Regions from separate parts of the Actinoplanes sp. NPDC023801 genome, predicted to be linked through region 2. Evidence: riboswitches for the same ligand, from Rfam matches in the RefSeq annotation. Region 2 holds a riboswitch; the other holds the start of a gene.
The links. Region 2 has a riboswitch for glycine ahead of gcvP (aminomethyl-transferring glycine dehydrogenase). Riboswitches for the same ligand answer to the same signal wherever they lie in the genome.
Positions count from the first base shown of each region.

Region 1 (7,425 bases), on a different contig from region 2:
CGCCGTGACCGGCCGCGTCGAGAACGGCGTCGACACCCTGCGGCGCCACCGCGCGGACCCGGCTGACCAGGCCGTCGCCGTACGCCACCGGAATGGCACCGAGCGAACGAAGATAGTCGTGGTTCCCCGCCGACGCGGTACCGATGACGGTCGCCCCGCGAGCGACGGCGAGCTGCACCGCCACCCCGCCCACACCGCCCGCCGCGCCGTGCACCAGCACGGTCTCCCCGCCGGTGACCCCGAGCAGCCCGAGCACCCGCTGCGCGGTCTCCCCGGCGACCGGCAGGGCCGCTGCCTCGTCCCAGCCGAGCCCGGCCGGCTTGCGGGCCACGACGGTCGCCAGAGCGAACGCGGCGTACGCCCCGGTGTCGGTGAACCCGAACACCTCGTCGCCCGGCGCCAGGCCGGTGACCCCCGCGCCCACCTCGTCGACCACGCCGGCCGCCTCCCAGCCGGGAACCGCCGGGAACACGGTCGGGAAGAATGCGTCCAGCCAGCCGTTACGGATCTTGTAGTCGACCGGGTTGACGGCCGCGGACACCACCCGCAGCCGAACCTGGCCGGGGCCGGGACGCGGCACGTCGGCCTCTGCCACGCGCAGTACCTCGGATCCGCCGAACCGGTCGAAGACGATCGCCTCCATCGTTGCCACCTCTCCTGGATCGTTGCGTGCATCGCTGTGGGACCCACGCTGCAGTCCGGGAAGCCGGTTGTGGAGCGGACCCGTCTGCCTAGGATCAGCGGTCCTTGGCTGGTCCCGCGGATCTGCGGGAGCATGGCGACCATGGATCGACGAGAGCTGGCCGACTTCATCCGGCGGTGCCGCGAGCGACTGCGGCCGGGCGAGGTGGGGCTCTCGGCGGGGCCGCGACGGCGTACCCCCGGTCTGCGCCGGGAAGAGGTGGCACTGCTCGCCGGCATGTCGGCGGACTATCTGATGCGGCTGGAGCAGGCGCGCAGCCCGCAGCCGTCACCGCAGGTGCTGCGCTCGCTCGGGCAGGCGCTCCGGCTCAGCGACGACGAACGCGACCACCTCTACCTGCTGGCCGGGCACCGTCCGCCGGCGGGGCCACTCGCCGGCGCCCACGTACGGCCGGGTCTGCTCTATCTGCTCGATCAGCTGACCGGTGTGCCGGCGCAGGTGCTCAGTGACCTCGGCGACGTGCTCGCGCAGAACCCGCTGGCCGAGACGCTGTTCGGCGACATCTGCCCGCCGGTGCTCCACGATCACGGGACGGACCACAACGTCGTCTGGCGGTGGTTCAACGATCCCCGGATCCGGGCGGCGCACCCGGCGGAGGACCACGACTACTGGAGCCGGTTGCAGGTCGCCGACCTGCGGGCGGCGGTCGCCCGGCGCGGCGCGGACCCGGTGGCGGCGACGCTGGTCCGGCGCTTGCGGGCCGGAAGTACGGAGTTCGCCGAGCTGTGGGACCGGCACGAGGTGGCGGTACGGCGAACCAGCCGGATGCGGGTCCAGCACCCGACCGTCGGCATGCTCGAACTGGATCTCGAGACGTTGCTGACACCGGCCGAGGACCAGCGGCTGGTGATGCTGACCGCACCGGCGGGCAGCCCGACGGCCGGCTATCTGGACCTGCTTCGTGTCGTCGGCCGGGAGTCGTTCGCCGGATGACCGGGGCCGGCGTTCACCGGCCGGCCGATCAGGCCGCGGCGGCCCGGGTGATGTGGCCGAGCGGGTCGGACAGCAGGGCGGCGAAGCCTTTCTCGGCGGCGCCGATCAGGGTGGCGTCGTCGCCGAGCCCGGACGGCAGCAGCCGCGCGCGTTCCCGCGACACCGGCATGCTGTGCCGGGCGATCCGGGCACCGATCTGTGGCGCGGCGACGGCGTAGAGCTCGCGGAGGGTGCCCCCGAACACGACGACACCCGGATTGAACAGGTTGATCAGGCTGGCGACGCCGATGCCCAGCCAGTCACCGGTCCCGGCCACCGCGGAGGCGGCGGCCGGATCACCGGCGGCCGCGGCACGCACCACCGACCGGACCGCCGCACGGCCGGACTCACCGCCGCGCCCGGCGGCTTCGAGCAACGCGTACTCCCCCGCCTCCGCCTCCAGGCAGCCAAGCGAGCCGCACAGGCACTCCCGGCCGCCGTGCGGGTTGACCAGCATGTGCCCGACCTCGCAGCCGTAGCCGCTCTCCCCGCCGAGCAGTGCGCCGCCGACCAGGATGCCGCCGCCCACCCCGACGTCGCCGTGCAGGTAGATCAGGTCGGGTGAGCCGATCCCGGCGCCGCGCACGAACTCGGCCTGCGCGCCCAGGTGGGCCTCGTTGCCGACGGCGACCGGCAGGCCGATCCCGAGAGCGGCCTCCAGCTCGGTGCCGAACGCCTGGTCGACCCAGCCCAGCTCCGGACCGTAGCGGACCATGCCGTCGCCCGGCCGGATCATGCCGCAGTAGGACGCACCCACCCCGGCGCAGACGGTGCCTGGCGGCGCCGCGTCGTGGAGGTCCCGGCCGAGCGCAGCCAGGCCGCCGACGACGGTGTCCAGATCCGCGCCGGTACGCGGACGTGTCGTCTCGCGCCGGTCGAGGACCGTCCCGCCGAGCCCGACCCGGGCCGCCACCAGCCGGTCCACGGCCACGTCGAAGGCCAGCACGAACACCCGGTCGGTCGCCGGCCGCACCACCAGCGACGGCCGCCCGGCACCGGCCGGCGTGGCCGGGTTCTCCTCGCCGACCAGGCCGGCGGCGGCGAGTTCGCTGGTCAGAGCAAGAATGGTGCTGCGGTTGACGCCCATCCGCCCGGCGAGCGCGGCCCGCGACAGCGGACCGCTGACGTGGACGTGGCGCAACAGCGTGCCCAGGCTCGCACGATGCTTGCTCACTGCCGGGTCCTTGCGGGGTGTGACGGTCGGGGGTCATCCACTCTCTCACACGCCCGGCGCGGACCACCGTGGTCGCGCATCAGGGCGCCGTCCACGCGGAGGGCTGGACCGGCCCGCCGTTTCGGGTATGGTCCGAGCCACAAGTGAAGACTTCGCCGCGACACCGCCGCGGGAGAGTCCCCGCCCCTGACCGGGCGGGGCGCCGAAGGAGCAACTTCTCCCTCAGAATCTCTCAGGCCCCAGTACCGCGACGGTCAGGCGACTCTGGAAAGTCAGCTGCTCTCGACGAGCAGCTGCGCCCACGGTGCAAGCCGCCCTCGGGCGGTGAACCTCTCAGGCAGAGATGACAGAGCGAGGGAGGCCCCGACCCCGACGAAGGAGCCTCCGTTGCGACGCACCGCACTTCATCACATCCACCAGCGCCTGGGCGCGACCATGACCGGTTTTGCCGGCTGGTCGATGCCGTTGCGCTACGGCAGTGACATCGCCGAGCATCACACCGTACGGACCGGTGCCGGCCTGTTCGACCTCGGTCACATGGGCCAGCTGGAGGTGACCGGGCCGGAGGCCGCCGCCTTCCTCGACCACGCCCTGGTCGGCCGGTTGTCGGCGGTTGCCGTCGGCCGCGCGAAGTACACGATGCTGTGCCACACCACCGGCGGTGTCCTCGACGACCTGGTCGTCTACCGGCTCGCCGAGGACCGGTTCCTGGTGGTCGCCAACGCGTCGAACGCGCCGGTGGTGCGCGCCATGCTGGGTGAGCACTCCGGCGGCTTCATGGTGCGCATCGCCGACGCCGGCCGGTCACTGATCGCGGTGCAGGGGCCACGGGCGGCCGAGGTGGCCGGTGTCCACCCGGATCTGCGCTACTACGGCATCAAACGGGACCGGCTGGCCGGGCGTGAGGTCCTGCTGGCCCGTACCGGGTACACGGGCGAGGACGGTTTCGAGATCTACTGCGCGCACGAGGACGCCGAGCAGATCTGGGAGTGGGCCGCCGCGGCGGGCGCGACCCCGACCGGCCTGGCCTGCCGGGACACCCTGCGGCTGGAGGCCGGGATGCCGCTGTACGGGCACGAGCTGACCCTCACGACCACCCCGTTCCACGCCGGTCTGGGCCGGGTCGTCGCCCTGGACAAGACGGACTTCGTGGGTGCCGCCGCCCTGCGCGCCGTGCAGCCGGACACCACGCTGGTCGGCCTCACGACGAAGGGCCGGCGGTCCCCGCGGGCGGGCCACGCGGTGCTCGACCCGGCCACCGGCACCCGGGTCGGCGAGGTGACCAGCGGGGCACCGTCCCCGACGCTCGGGCATCCGATCGCGATGGCGTACGTCTCCAAGGACCTGGCCGGGCCGGGCACCCGGCTGACCGTCGACGTCCGGGGCACCCACGAGGACGCCGAGGTCGTCAGCCTCCCCTTCTACCGGCGGCGGTCCTGATGGCCGTCTCCGTCTTCGACCTGTTCTCCATCGGCATCGGCCCGTCCAGCTCGCACACGGTCGGCCCGATGCGCGCCGCCCGGCTGTTCACCTCCCGTCTCGGCCCGATCGACGACGTGGCCACGGTGCGGGCCGAGCTGTTCGGGTCGCTCGGTGCGACGGGGCACGGCCACGGCACGCCGAAAGCGGTCCTCCTCGGTCTGCAGGGCGAGGATCCCGAGACGGTCGACACCGGTCTCGAGCCGTCCGACGGCGCCGCCGGTTTCGCGGTCGACCTGGTGCTGCACCGGCGCCGGTCGCTGCCCGGGCATCCGAACGGGATGCGGTTCACCGCGCTCGGCGCCGACGGCACCGAGCTGCTTGCCAAGACCTACTTCTCGGTCGGCGGCGGGTTCGTCGTGGATGAGCAGACCTCGGGCGTACGCCTTGATCGCACGCCGGTGACGTACCCGTTCGCCTCGGGCGCGGACCTGCTGTCGCTCACCCGCACCACCGGTCTGTCGATCTCCCGGCTGATGCTGGCGAACGAGACGGCGTGGCGGCCGGAGTCCGAGATCCACGCCGGGCTGCTGAGGATCTGGCGGGTGATGAGCGACTGCATCGACGCCGGTCTCGCCGCCGAGGGTCTGCTGCCCGGTGGTCTGAAGGTGCGCCGCCGGGCCGCCGCGACCGCCCGTCAGCTGCGCGCCGAGGGCAATCCGGAGGCGCATGCCATGGAGTGGCTGACCGTCTACGCGATGGCCGTCAACGAACAGAACGCGGCCGGTGGTCGGGTGGTGACCGCGCCGACCAACGGTGCCGCCGGAATCATCCCGGCCGTGCTGCGCTACTACCTGGAGTTCGTGCCGGGCGCCTCGCCGGACGGGGTGGTCCGGTTCCTGCTGACCGCGGCCGCGATCGGTCTGCTGTTCAAGGAGAACGCCAGCATCTCGGGTGCCGAGGTGGGCTGTCAGGGCGAGGTCGGGTCGGCGTGCGCGATGGCCGCGGCCGGGCTCGCCGAGGTGCTCGGCGGCACCCCGGAGCAGGTGGAGAACGCCGCGGAGATCGGCATGGAACACAACCTCGGCCTGACCTGCGACCCGGTCGGCGGCCTCGTCCAGATCCCGTGCATCGAACGCAACGGCATGGCCGCCGTCAAGGCCGTGACGGCCGCGCGGATGGCCCTGCGCGGTGACGGCCGCCACCACGTCTCCCTCGACAAGGTCATCAAGACCATGAAGGAGACCGGCGCCGACATGAAGACCAAGTACAAGGAGACCGCCCGGGGCGGCCTGGCCGTCAACGTCATCGAGTGCTGACCGGGCGGCTCGCGATCAGCGGGCGCGGGCCCGGCGGGCGGGCCGGGCCGGGGCGTCACCACGGGCGGCGGTGACGGCCTCGCACAGGTCGGTGAGCGGGTCGAGGCGCTGGGCAGTGCAGGCGATCGCCTGCAACAGGCCGCGGAAACGTTCGGCGTCCTCCGGTGCGAGGGCGCCGAGGACGTGCGCCTCGACATGACGCAGCGCGTCGCGCCGGGCCTGCCAGGTCTCGTGTCCCTTGGCGGTGGCGACCACGAGGCGGCTGCGGCGGTCGGCGGGGTCGGGACGGCGCGCGACGAGTCCGGCGCCTTCCAGGTCGTCGATCAGGTACGTCAGGATGGTCCGGTCGATGCCCAGGTCCTGGCCGATCGCGCCCTGGTTGCGGGGAGGCTCCCCGACGGCGGCGGACAGCACCTGATAGCCGCGGGGCCCGCCGGGCAGGTCGTTGAGGGCGTGGTCGGCGGCCTTGGCGTAGGCACGGAAGACCACTCCCAGCATCCAGCCGAGGTCACCTTCGAGGGGGGTCGTCACCACCCCACCATAGCCCAGTGCAGCAGAAGTTCTGCCTGACAAATGTTCTGTTTGACAGAACATCTTTTCCGCGTCACAGTTGCCGCATGTCCGACTACGGCCACCCCCTTGAGTTCGGGTCCTTCATCACCCCGGCAGCCGCCGACCCCACCCGGGTCGTCGCGCTCACCGTGCTCGCCGAGCAGGCCGGTCTGGACCTGGTCACCTTCCAGGACCACCCCTACCAGCCCGGCTTCCTCGACACCTGGACGCTGCTGAGCTACGCCGCCGCGCGCACCGACCGGGTGCACCTCGCGGCGAACGTCACCAACCTCCCGCTGCGCCCACCGGCCGTGCTCGCCCGCAGCGTCGCCGGCCTCGACCTGCTCAGCGGCGGCCGCATCGAGCTGGGCCTCGGCGCCGGCGCCTTCTGGGACGCCATCGAGGCCATGGGCGGGCCGCGCCTGGCCGCCGGCCAGGCCGTGCAGGCCCTCGAGGAGGGCATCGACGTCATCCGTCAACTCTGGGACACCGGCGCCCGTGGCGCGGTCCGGGCCGACGGCGAGTTCCACCGGGTGATCGGCGCCAAACGCGGCCCGGCACCCGCCCACGACGTCGCCATCTGGCTCGGCGCCTACAAGCCGAGAATGCTCGCCCTCACCGGCCGCCGCGCCGACGGCTGGCTGCCCTCCCTCGCCTACCTGAAAGACGGCGACCTGGCCGCCGGCAACCGGATCATCGACGAGGCGGCACTCGAGGCCGGACGCAAGCCCGCCGACGTGCGGCGGTTGCTCAACATCGGCGGCCGCTTCACCGACATCGGCCGCGGTCCGTTGCAGGGCCCGGCCGAACAGTGGGCCGAGGAACTCACCGACCTGGCCCTCACCGACGGCGTCGGCACGTTCATCCTGGCCACCGACGACCCGGACGACCTGCGGCGCTTCGCCGCCGAGGTGGTCCCCGCGGTCCGCGAGGCGGTGGCCGCCGAACGAGCCGGCACCGCGACGAGGCCGACGGCCACACCTTCGCCCGCCGCGCCTTCACCGGCCGGGCAGTCCCCCGCGGCACGCACCCGGCCCGCGCCCACGTCCGTCCGGGCCGGGCAGTCCCCTGCCGCCGGCACCGGGCCGGCGTCCGTGCCGGGCCGGGCGGCGGGCCGGTCACCGTTCACCGTCACACCGACCGAGGACGACGGCGTACGCCGCAGCAGCACCACGGTCTGGGACGAGCAGGCCCGGCCCACCGGCCCCGCGCCGGACCCGGAGCGCACCTACACCCCTCGGGAGCTGGCCAACGGCCGTCATCTGATCGAGGTGCACGACGGGCTG
Region 1 is NZ_JBFAAI010000035.1:54,526-61,950, forward strand. Features, by position in the region: gene AB0G04_RS38525 (NADP-dependent oxidoreductase) at 1-643, opposite strand, end outside; gene AB0G04_RS38530 (helix-turn-helix transcriptional regulator) at 785-1,636, shown strand; gene AB0G04_RS38535 (ROK family protein) at 1,665-2,849, opposite strand; glycine riboswitch at 3,009-3,107, shown strand; gene gcvT (glycine cleavage system aminomethyltransferase GcvT) at 3,237-4,289, shown strand; gene AB0G04_RS38545 (L-serine ammonia-lyase) at 4,289-5,587, shown strand; gene AB0G04_RS38550 (MarR family winged helix-turn-helix transcriptional regulator) at 5,603-6,118, opposite strand; gene AB0G04_RS38555 (LLM class flavin-dependent oxidoreductase) at 6,205-7,425, shown strand, end outside.
Region 1: another riboswitch for glycine. It lies ahead of gcvT (glycine cleavage system aminomethyltransferase GcvT); the one in region 2 lies ahead of gcvP (aminomethyl-transferring glycine dehydrogenase).

Region 2 (7,425 bases):
GTGGACGTTCCCCCGTGCTGCGCGAGCGTCAAAGTACGCGCTCGCCCGCCGTTCGTGGGGGCGGTCACCGACAGTGGCACGCAATCGGGAGAGACGTCCGCCGGATCGCTGTGGCGGGCTGCGGGACGGTCAGCGCCCCCGCAACGCGGCACGCAGCGGCCCGGCCTTGGCGGCGGCCTCGTCGACCTCGGCGTCGGGGTCGCTGTCGGCCGTGATGCCGCCGCCGGCCCAGGCATGCACGCGGTGGCCGTCGACGGCGACGGTCCGGATGGTGAGACCGAGGTCCAGGTGGCCGGGTCCGATCCAGCCGAGCCCGCCCATGCTGACGCCGCGGCCGACCGGCTCGAGGGCGGCGATCTGGGCGAGGGCGGCCAGTTTCGGGGCGCCGGTGACGCTGCCACCGGGGCAGACAGCGCGCAGCAGGTCCGCCAGACCGACGTCGCCGTCCAGGTCGGCGGAGACCACCGACTCGGCCTGCCAGAGGCCACTCCATTCGCGTACGGCGAAGAGCTCGTCCACCCGCACCGGACCGGTGCCCGGCAGGCGGGCCAGGTCGTTGCGTTCCAGGTCGACGATCATGACGTGCTCGGCGCGTTCCTTGGCCGAGGCGAGCAGTTCGCGCCGCCCCTCGGCGGTGGCCGGCCGGGTGCCCTTGATCGGCCGGGTGACGACCCGCCCGTCACGGACCTCGACGAGGGTCTCGGGTGAGGCGGTGGCGACGGCCCAGCCCTCGCCGGTGAGAACGCCGCCGTAACGGGCACCGGACAGGGCGGCGATCCGCCGCAGAGCCGGGGCCGGGTCGCCGGTGTAGCCGGCCGACGCGTGCCCGACCATATTGACCTGGTACACGTCGCCGCGGCCGATGGCGGCGCGGACCTGTTCGACCGCGTGGGCGTGCTCGGCGCGGGTCCAGCTGTCGCGCCACGGGCCGAGGCTCCACGGCTGCACCGCACCACCGGAAATATCCTTGATGGGCATGACATCGGAGGCATGTCCGTAAAGGACAGCGTATACGTCGGGAATGCCGGGCACCGGAGAGCGCGCTCCAATGACACCGCCTGCCATCACGGAACCGGCATCGGCGGATACGTACAGTGCTGCTCCGCAAATGGTGCCATCGCCGATCGTCTGCTTTTTGTCACCCGTTCGGCCAAGGTTGCGCACCGGTAGTCCGTTGTCGTCCAGGAACCCGGACAGAAGCTCGGCAGGGTCACCGGGATCACCCCGATGCCATCGAAAGACGCTCAACACGAGGTGGCGGGCTTGACAGTCGGCCGGGGCGCCCGGCGGACGACCGATCGGAGGTAGCGGAGAGTGGTCGACGACCGCTCCGGCGTGGAGCATGGGAGCCGCGGATCCGCGGGCCGACGCCGTCACCGGGTTGAACCAGTGTCGTTCGATGTGAGGTAACGTTCGTCACCGCAAATGTGAACCTTCACACAGCCCCCAACCGGAGTACACCTGATGTGCCAGCACCTGATCACCTGCCCACCAGCCGACGCGACCGACCGTGAGGCTGCCCGCATCATCGCCACCTTCCAGGAGCAGGGCTGGAGCCTGCTCTGCAACGGTGTCATCGTCTTCGAGGACACCGGTGAGCTGCTCCCCGACGGCACCACAATCGAGCCGCACCGCGGCCCGGCCGTGCACGCCCTCGCTGCCTGAGCCAACACAGAACACGCGACGCAGCGTAATCAATCGAGGACCGGGAAAGCGGCGCAGGCCGCGATCAGAGACGACCGCGACCTGCGCGAGGAACCCCGAACGACTCAGTCCTCGAACGCCTCCGGCGACGGGCAGGAACACACCAGGTTCCGGTCCCCGAAGGCCCCGTCGATGCGGCGCACCGGCGGCCAGTACTTCGCCGTCCGGTCCACGCCCTCCGGGAATCCGGCAACCGAGCGTGAGTACGGGTGGTTCCACTCGTCCGCCGTCACCGCCGACGCCGTGTGCGGCGCGTTCGCGAGCGGGTTGTCCCCGGCCGGCCACTCCCCTGCCGCCACCTTGTCGATCTCGCCCTTGATGGCGATCATCGCGGCGATGAAACGGTCCAGCTCGGCCAGGTCCTCGCTCTCGGTCGGCTCCACCATGAGGGTGCCCGCGACCGGGAACGACATGGTCGGCGCGTGGAAGCCGTAGTCGATCAGCCGCTTCGCGACGTCGTCGACGCTCACGCCGGTGGCCTTGGTGATCGGCCGCAGGTCGAGGATGCACTCGTGGGCGACCAGGCCGTGCTCGCCCGCGTACAGCACCGGGTAGTGCTCGCGCAGCCGCGCAGCCACGTAGTTGGCCGTCAGCACCGCCGAGGCGGTCGCCGCCGCGAGACCGTCCGGGCCCATCATCCGGATGTACGCCCACGAGATCGGCAGGATGCCGGCCGACCCGTGCGCCGCCGCCGACACCGCGTGGTGGTCGCCCGGCTCCAGGGGGTTGCCGGGCAGGAACTCGGCCAGGTGCGCACCGACCGCGACCGGGCCCACACCGGGGCCACCACCGCCGTGCGGGATGCAGAACGTCTTGTGCAGGTTGAGGTGGGACACGTCCGCACCGAACTTGCCCGGCCGCGCGAAACCGACGAGCGCGTTCAGGTTCGCGCCGTCGACGTACACCTGGCCGCCGGCCTCGTGCACCCGGGCGCACAGGTCGGCGATCGCGGTCTCGTAGACGCCGTGCGTCGACGGGTAGGTCACCATGATCGCCGCCAGGGCGTCGCGGTGCTTCTCGACCTTCGCGTCCAGGTCGGCCATGTCGACGTTGCCGTCGGCGTCACAGGCCACCACCACGACCCGCATGCCGGCCATCACGGCGCTCGCCGCGTTGGTGCCGTGCGCGCTGGACGGGATCAGGCAGACATCGCGGTGGGCCTCACCGCGCGAGCGGTGGTAGCCGCGGATCGCCAGCAGGCCCGCCAGCTCACCCTGGGAGCCCGCGTTCGGCTGGACACTGACCGCGTCGTACCCGGTGATCTCGGCCAGCCACGCCTCCAGCTGGGCGACCAGGTCCTCGTACCCCCGGGTCTGCGACGCCGGGGCGAACGGGTGGATGTTCGCGAACTCCGGCCAGGTGACCGGTTCCATCTCGGTGGTGGCGTTCAGCTTCATCGTGCACGAGCCCAGCGGAATCATGCCGCGGTCCAGCGCGTAGTCGCGGTCCGACAGCTTGCGCAGGTAACGCAGCATGCTGGTCTCGGAGTGGTGGGTGTTGAACACCGGGTGCGTCAGGTAGTCCGAGGTCCGCTCGAGCCCGTCCGGGATCACCCGCGGGCCGGCCGTCTGCTCCGGCGCACCGAAGGCCCGCAGCACCGTCGCCACGTGCGCGTCGGTGGTGGTCTCGTCGGTCGACACCGAGACGTGGCCGGCGTCGACCAGGCGCAGGTCCACGCCGGCGGCGGCGGCCGCGTCGACGATCTCGGCGGCCCGGCCCGGGACGCGGGCGGTCACGGTGTCGAAGAACGCGTCCGCGGTGAGCTCCACCCCGGCCGCGGTGAGTCCGGCGGCGATGGCACGGGCCCTGTGGTGGGTCCGCACGGCGATGTCGCGCAGGCCGGCCGGGCCGTGGTAGACCGCGTACATGCTGGCCATCACGGCCAGCAGCACCTGCGCGGTGCAGATGTTGCTGGTCGCCTTCTCCCGGCGGATGTGCTGCTCCCGGGTCTGCAGGGCGAGCCGGTAGGCCTGGTCGCCGTCGGCGTCCTTGGACACGCCCACCAGGCGCCCGGGCAGCGAGCGCTCCAGACCGGCGCGGACCGCGAGGTAGCCGGCGTGCGGGCCGCCGAAGCCGAGCGGCACCCCGAAACGCTGGGTGGTGCCGGCCGCGATGTCGGCGCCGATCTCGCCCGGGGCGCGCAGCAGGGTCAGCGCGAGCAGGTCGGCGGCGACCGTGACCAGGGCACCCTTGCCGTGTGCGGCCTCGACCAGGGCAGCGTGGTCGCGGATCGCCCCGGACGCGCCCGGGTACTGCAGGTGCAGGCCGAAGTACTCCTCGGGCAGTTCGCCGCCGTCGAGGTCGACGACGCGGACGTCGATGCCGAGCGGTTCGGCACGGGTCCGCAGCACGGCGAGGGTCTGCGGGAACGTGTCGGCGTCGACCGCGTACACGTTGCTCTTGACCTTGGAGGAGCGGCGGGCCAGCGTCATCGCCTCGGCGACCGCCGTGGCCTCGTCGAGCATCGACGCGTTCGCCGTGGTCAGGCCGGTCAGGTCGGTGACCATGGTCTGGAAGTTGAGCAGCGCCTCGAGGCGCCCCTGGCTGATCTCCGGCTGGTACGGCGTGTAGGCCGTGTACCACGCCGGGTTCTCCAGCACGTTCCGCTTGATCACCGCGGGCGTGTGGGTGCCGTAGTAGCCGAGCCCGATCATCGGGGTGGCGAGCACGTTACGGCCGGCGATCGCGCGCAGCTCGGCGATCGTCTCCTCCTCGGAGATACCGGCCGGCAGATCGAGGGTCCCGCGCCAGCGGATCGACGACGGGATCGCGGCGTCCATCAGCTCGTCGACCGAGTGGTACCCGATGGCCTTGAGCATGTGCGACTGCTCGCCGGAATCCGGGCCGATGTGGCGGGAGACGAACGGCGACGACGTCATGGGCAACTCCAAGGCGTGAGAAGGTCGAGAAGCAACCTCCCCCTCTGTCATACCCAGCCGGGCACTTCAGAGTCGCCTGCCTGTGCGGTCCTTTTGCCTGAGAGGTTCCGGGGAGGATTTGCCCCTTCGGCGCCGTGGTGGTCTCTCCCGCACAGGAGTTGCCGGCCCCGCTAACCTACCAGCGCACACCCTTGATCCAGCGAGTCCTAGGGTGTGCGATGTGACGTACTTCCCTGCCGCCGACCGCTACGCCTCGATGATCTACCGGCGTGCCGGTCGCAGTGGCCTCAAGCTTCCCGCCATCAGCCTCGGCCTGTGGCACAACTTCGGTGACGCCCGCCCCGCCGACCGTCAGCGCGCCATCGTCCGCCGCGCCTTCGACCTCGGGGTGACCCACTTCGACCTGGCGAACAACTACGGTCCGCCGCCGGGCAGCGCCGAGACCAACTTCGGCACCATCCTGGCCGCCGACTTCCGGCAGCACCGCGACGAGATGATCATCTCGACGAAAGCCGGCTACACCATGTGGGACGGCCCGTACGGCGACTGGGGCTCCCGCAAGTACCTGGTGTCGTCGCTGGACCAGTCGCTGAAGCGGATGGGCCTGGACTACGTCGACGTCTTCTACCACCACCGGCCCGACCCGGAAACCCCGCTCGAGGAGACGATGACCGCGCTCGACGCGATCGTGCGCTCCGGCAAGGCCCTCTATGTCGGTATCAGCAACTACCGCAGCGAGGAGGCCGCCCGTGCGGCCGGCATCCTGCGCGACCTCGGCACGCCGCTGCTGATCCACCAGCCGTCGTACTCGATCCTGAACCGGTGGATCGAGCACGACCGGCTGCTGGACACCCTGGAGGCGGCCGGAGCCGGGTGCATCGCGTTCAGCCCGCTGCAGCAGGGCCTGCTCACCGACCGCTACCTCGGTGGCATCCCGGACGACTCCCGGATCCGCACCAGCGTGTTCCTCAACGAGAGCGCCCTGGACAACAAGACCCTGGGCCGGTTGCATGCGCTCAACGACATCGCCAAGCGGCGGGGGCAGTCGCTGGCCCAGATGGCCCTGGCCTGGGCACTGCGCGACGAGCGGATGACCAGCCTGATCATCGGCGCCTCAAGCGTCGAGCAGCTGGAGAACAACGTCGCCGCACTCGCCAATCCGGCACTGGACCGCAGCGAACTCGACGAAATCGACGCGACGGTGCTGGACCTGTAGCCGTAGCCTCAGGCGTCATGATCGAGTACGTCGAACGGCACACGGCCCTCGCGGTCGTGGTCGGTTCCCGCGCCTACGGCCTGGCCGGGCCGGGCTCCGACCACGACCGCCGGGGCGTGTTCGTGGCGCCGACCCGCGACTTCTGGAGTCTCGACAAGCCGCCCACCCACCTCGACGGGCCGGCCGAGGAACAGTTCTCCTGGGAGATCGAACGGTTCTGCACGCTCGCCCTGCAGGCCAACCCGACGGTCCTCGAGGTGCTGTGGTCGCCGATCGTCGAGTCGATCACACCGGACGGTTCGTCCCTGGTCGCGGTGCGGCGCGCGTTCCTGTCGCAGCGGGTCGCCGAGACCTACGGCAACTATGCCCGTGACCAGCTCACCAGGGTCGCGTCCCGGCGGGAGCGGACCGGCGAGGTCAACTTCAAGCAGGCGATGCACATGATCCGGCTGCTGATGGCCGGCGCGCACGTGCTGCGTACCGGCGAGGTGCTTGTCGACGTGTCGCACCTGCGTGACGAGCTGCTCGCCGTCAAGCGCGGCGAGACGCCCTGGGACGAGGTGTCCGCGTGGGCCGCCCGGCTCCAGGACGAACTCGCCGGGGCGGCCGCCTCGACCGCACTGCCCCCGCGCCCGGACCGGACCGCCGTGGACCGGGTGCTCGTAGCCGTACGGGAAAGGAATCTCGAGTGACCCTCGACGTGCCGGAGTGGGCCGCGGACGCCGCGACCGCACTGCCGTATCCCCTGATCTTCGCCACCGTGAGCGGCGCGCACCTGTACGGCTTCGCCTCCGTCGACTCGGACCTGGACCTGCGCGCCGCGCACATCCTGCCCGCGCACGAGGTGGTCGGCCTGCGCACCGGCCCGGAGACCATCGAGCGGTCCGGCGACCGCGACGGCGTCGAGCTGGACATCGTGAGCCACGACCTGCGCAAGTTCGCGAAGCTCTTCAACAGCCGCAACGGTTATGTCCTGGAGCAGCTGCTGTCACCGCTGGTGGTGGCGACGTCGCCGCTGCACGAGCGGCTCAAGGCGCTGGCCCCGCGAATGATCACTAGCGGTCACGCCCATCACTACCTCGGGTTCTCGCACGGCCAGGAGCGCCTCTACCAGAGCACCGGACGGATCAAGCCGGCTCTGTACACGCTGCGGGTGCTGCTCACCGGCATCCACCTGATGCGCACCGGTGCGCTGGAGTGCGACCTGAACGTTCTCGGCGAGCGGATCGCCTACGTGCCGGAGCTGATCGCCGCGAAACGCGAGGCCGAGAAGGGCCCGATGCCGGCGCGGGCGGCCGCCTGTCTGGCAGCCGACATCCCGGCGCTGCGCGCCGAACTCGAAGAGGCGAGGGACAACAGCCACCTTCCGGGGTACGCGGACGCGAGCGCCGTGGACGAGCTGCACGACCTGATCGTCCGCACCCGGCTCGGTCTCTCCCCGACGTGATGTCGCCGATCGCCCACAGCTCCCGTGTCACGGTGGCCAATGCCCGGACGGCCTGAAAGGATCGACGGATGGAGTACCGGTACGTCGGGGGCAGCGGACTTCGAGTCAGCGAACTGTGCCTCGGCACGATGACATTCGGCAACGAGGCGGACGAGACGGCGTCGCACGCCATCCTCGAC
Region 2 is NZ_JBFAAI010000004.1:328,592-336,016, forward strand. Features, by position in the region: gene AB0G04_RS11495 (chorismate-binding protein) at 130-1,344, opposite strand; gene AB0G04_RS11500 (DUF5999 family protein) at 1,465-1,665, shown strand; gene gcvP (aminomethyl-transferring glycine dehydrogenase) at 1,770-4,583, opposite strand; glycine riboswitch at 4,659-4,743, opposite strand; gene mgrA (L-glyceraldehyde 3-phosphate reductase) at 4,804-5,799, shown strand; gene AB0G04_RS11515 (nucleotidyltransferase domain-containing protein) at 5,817-6,491, shown strand; gene AB0G04_RS11520 (nucleotidyltransferase domain-containing protein) at 6,488-7,246, shown strand; gene AB0G04_RS11525 (aldo/keto reductase) at 7,315-7,425, shown strand, end outside.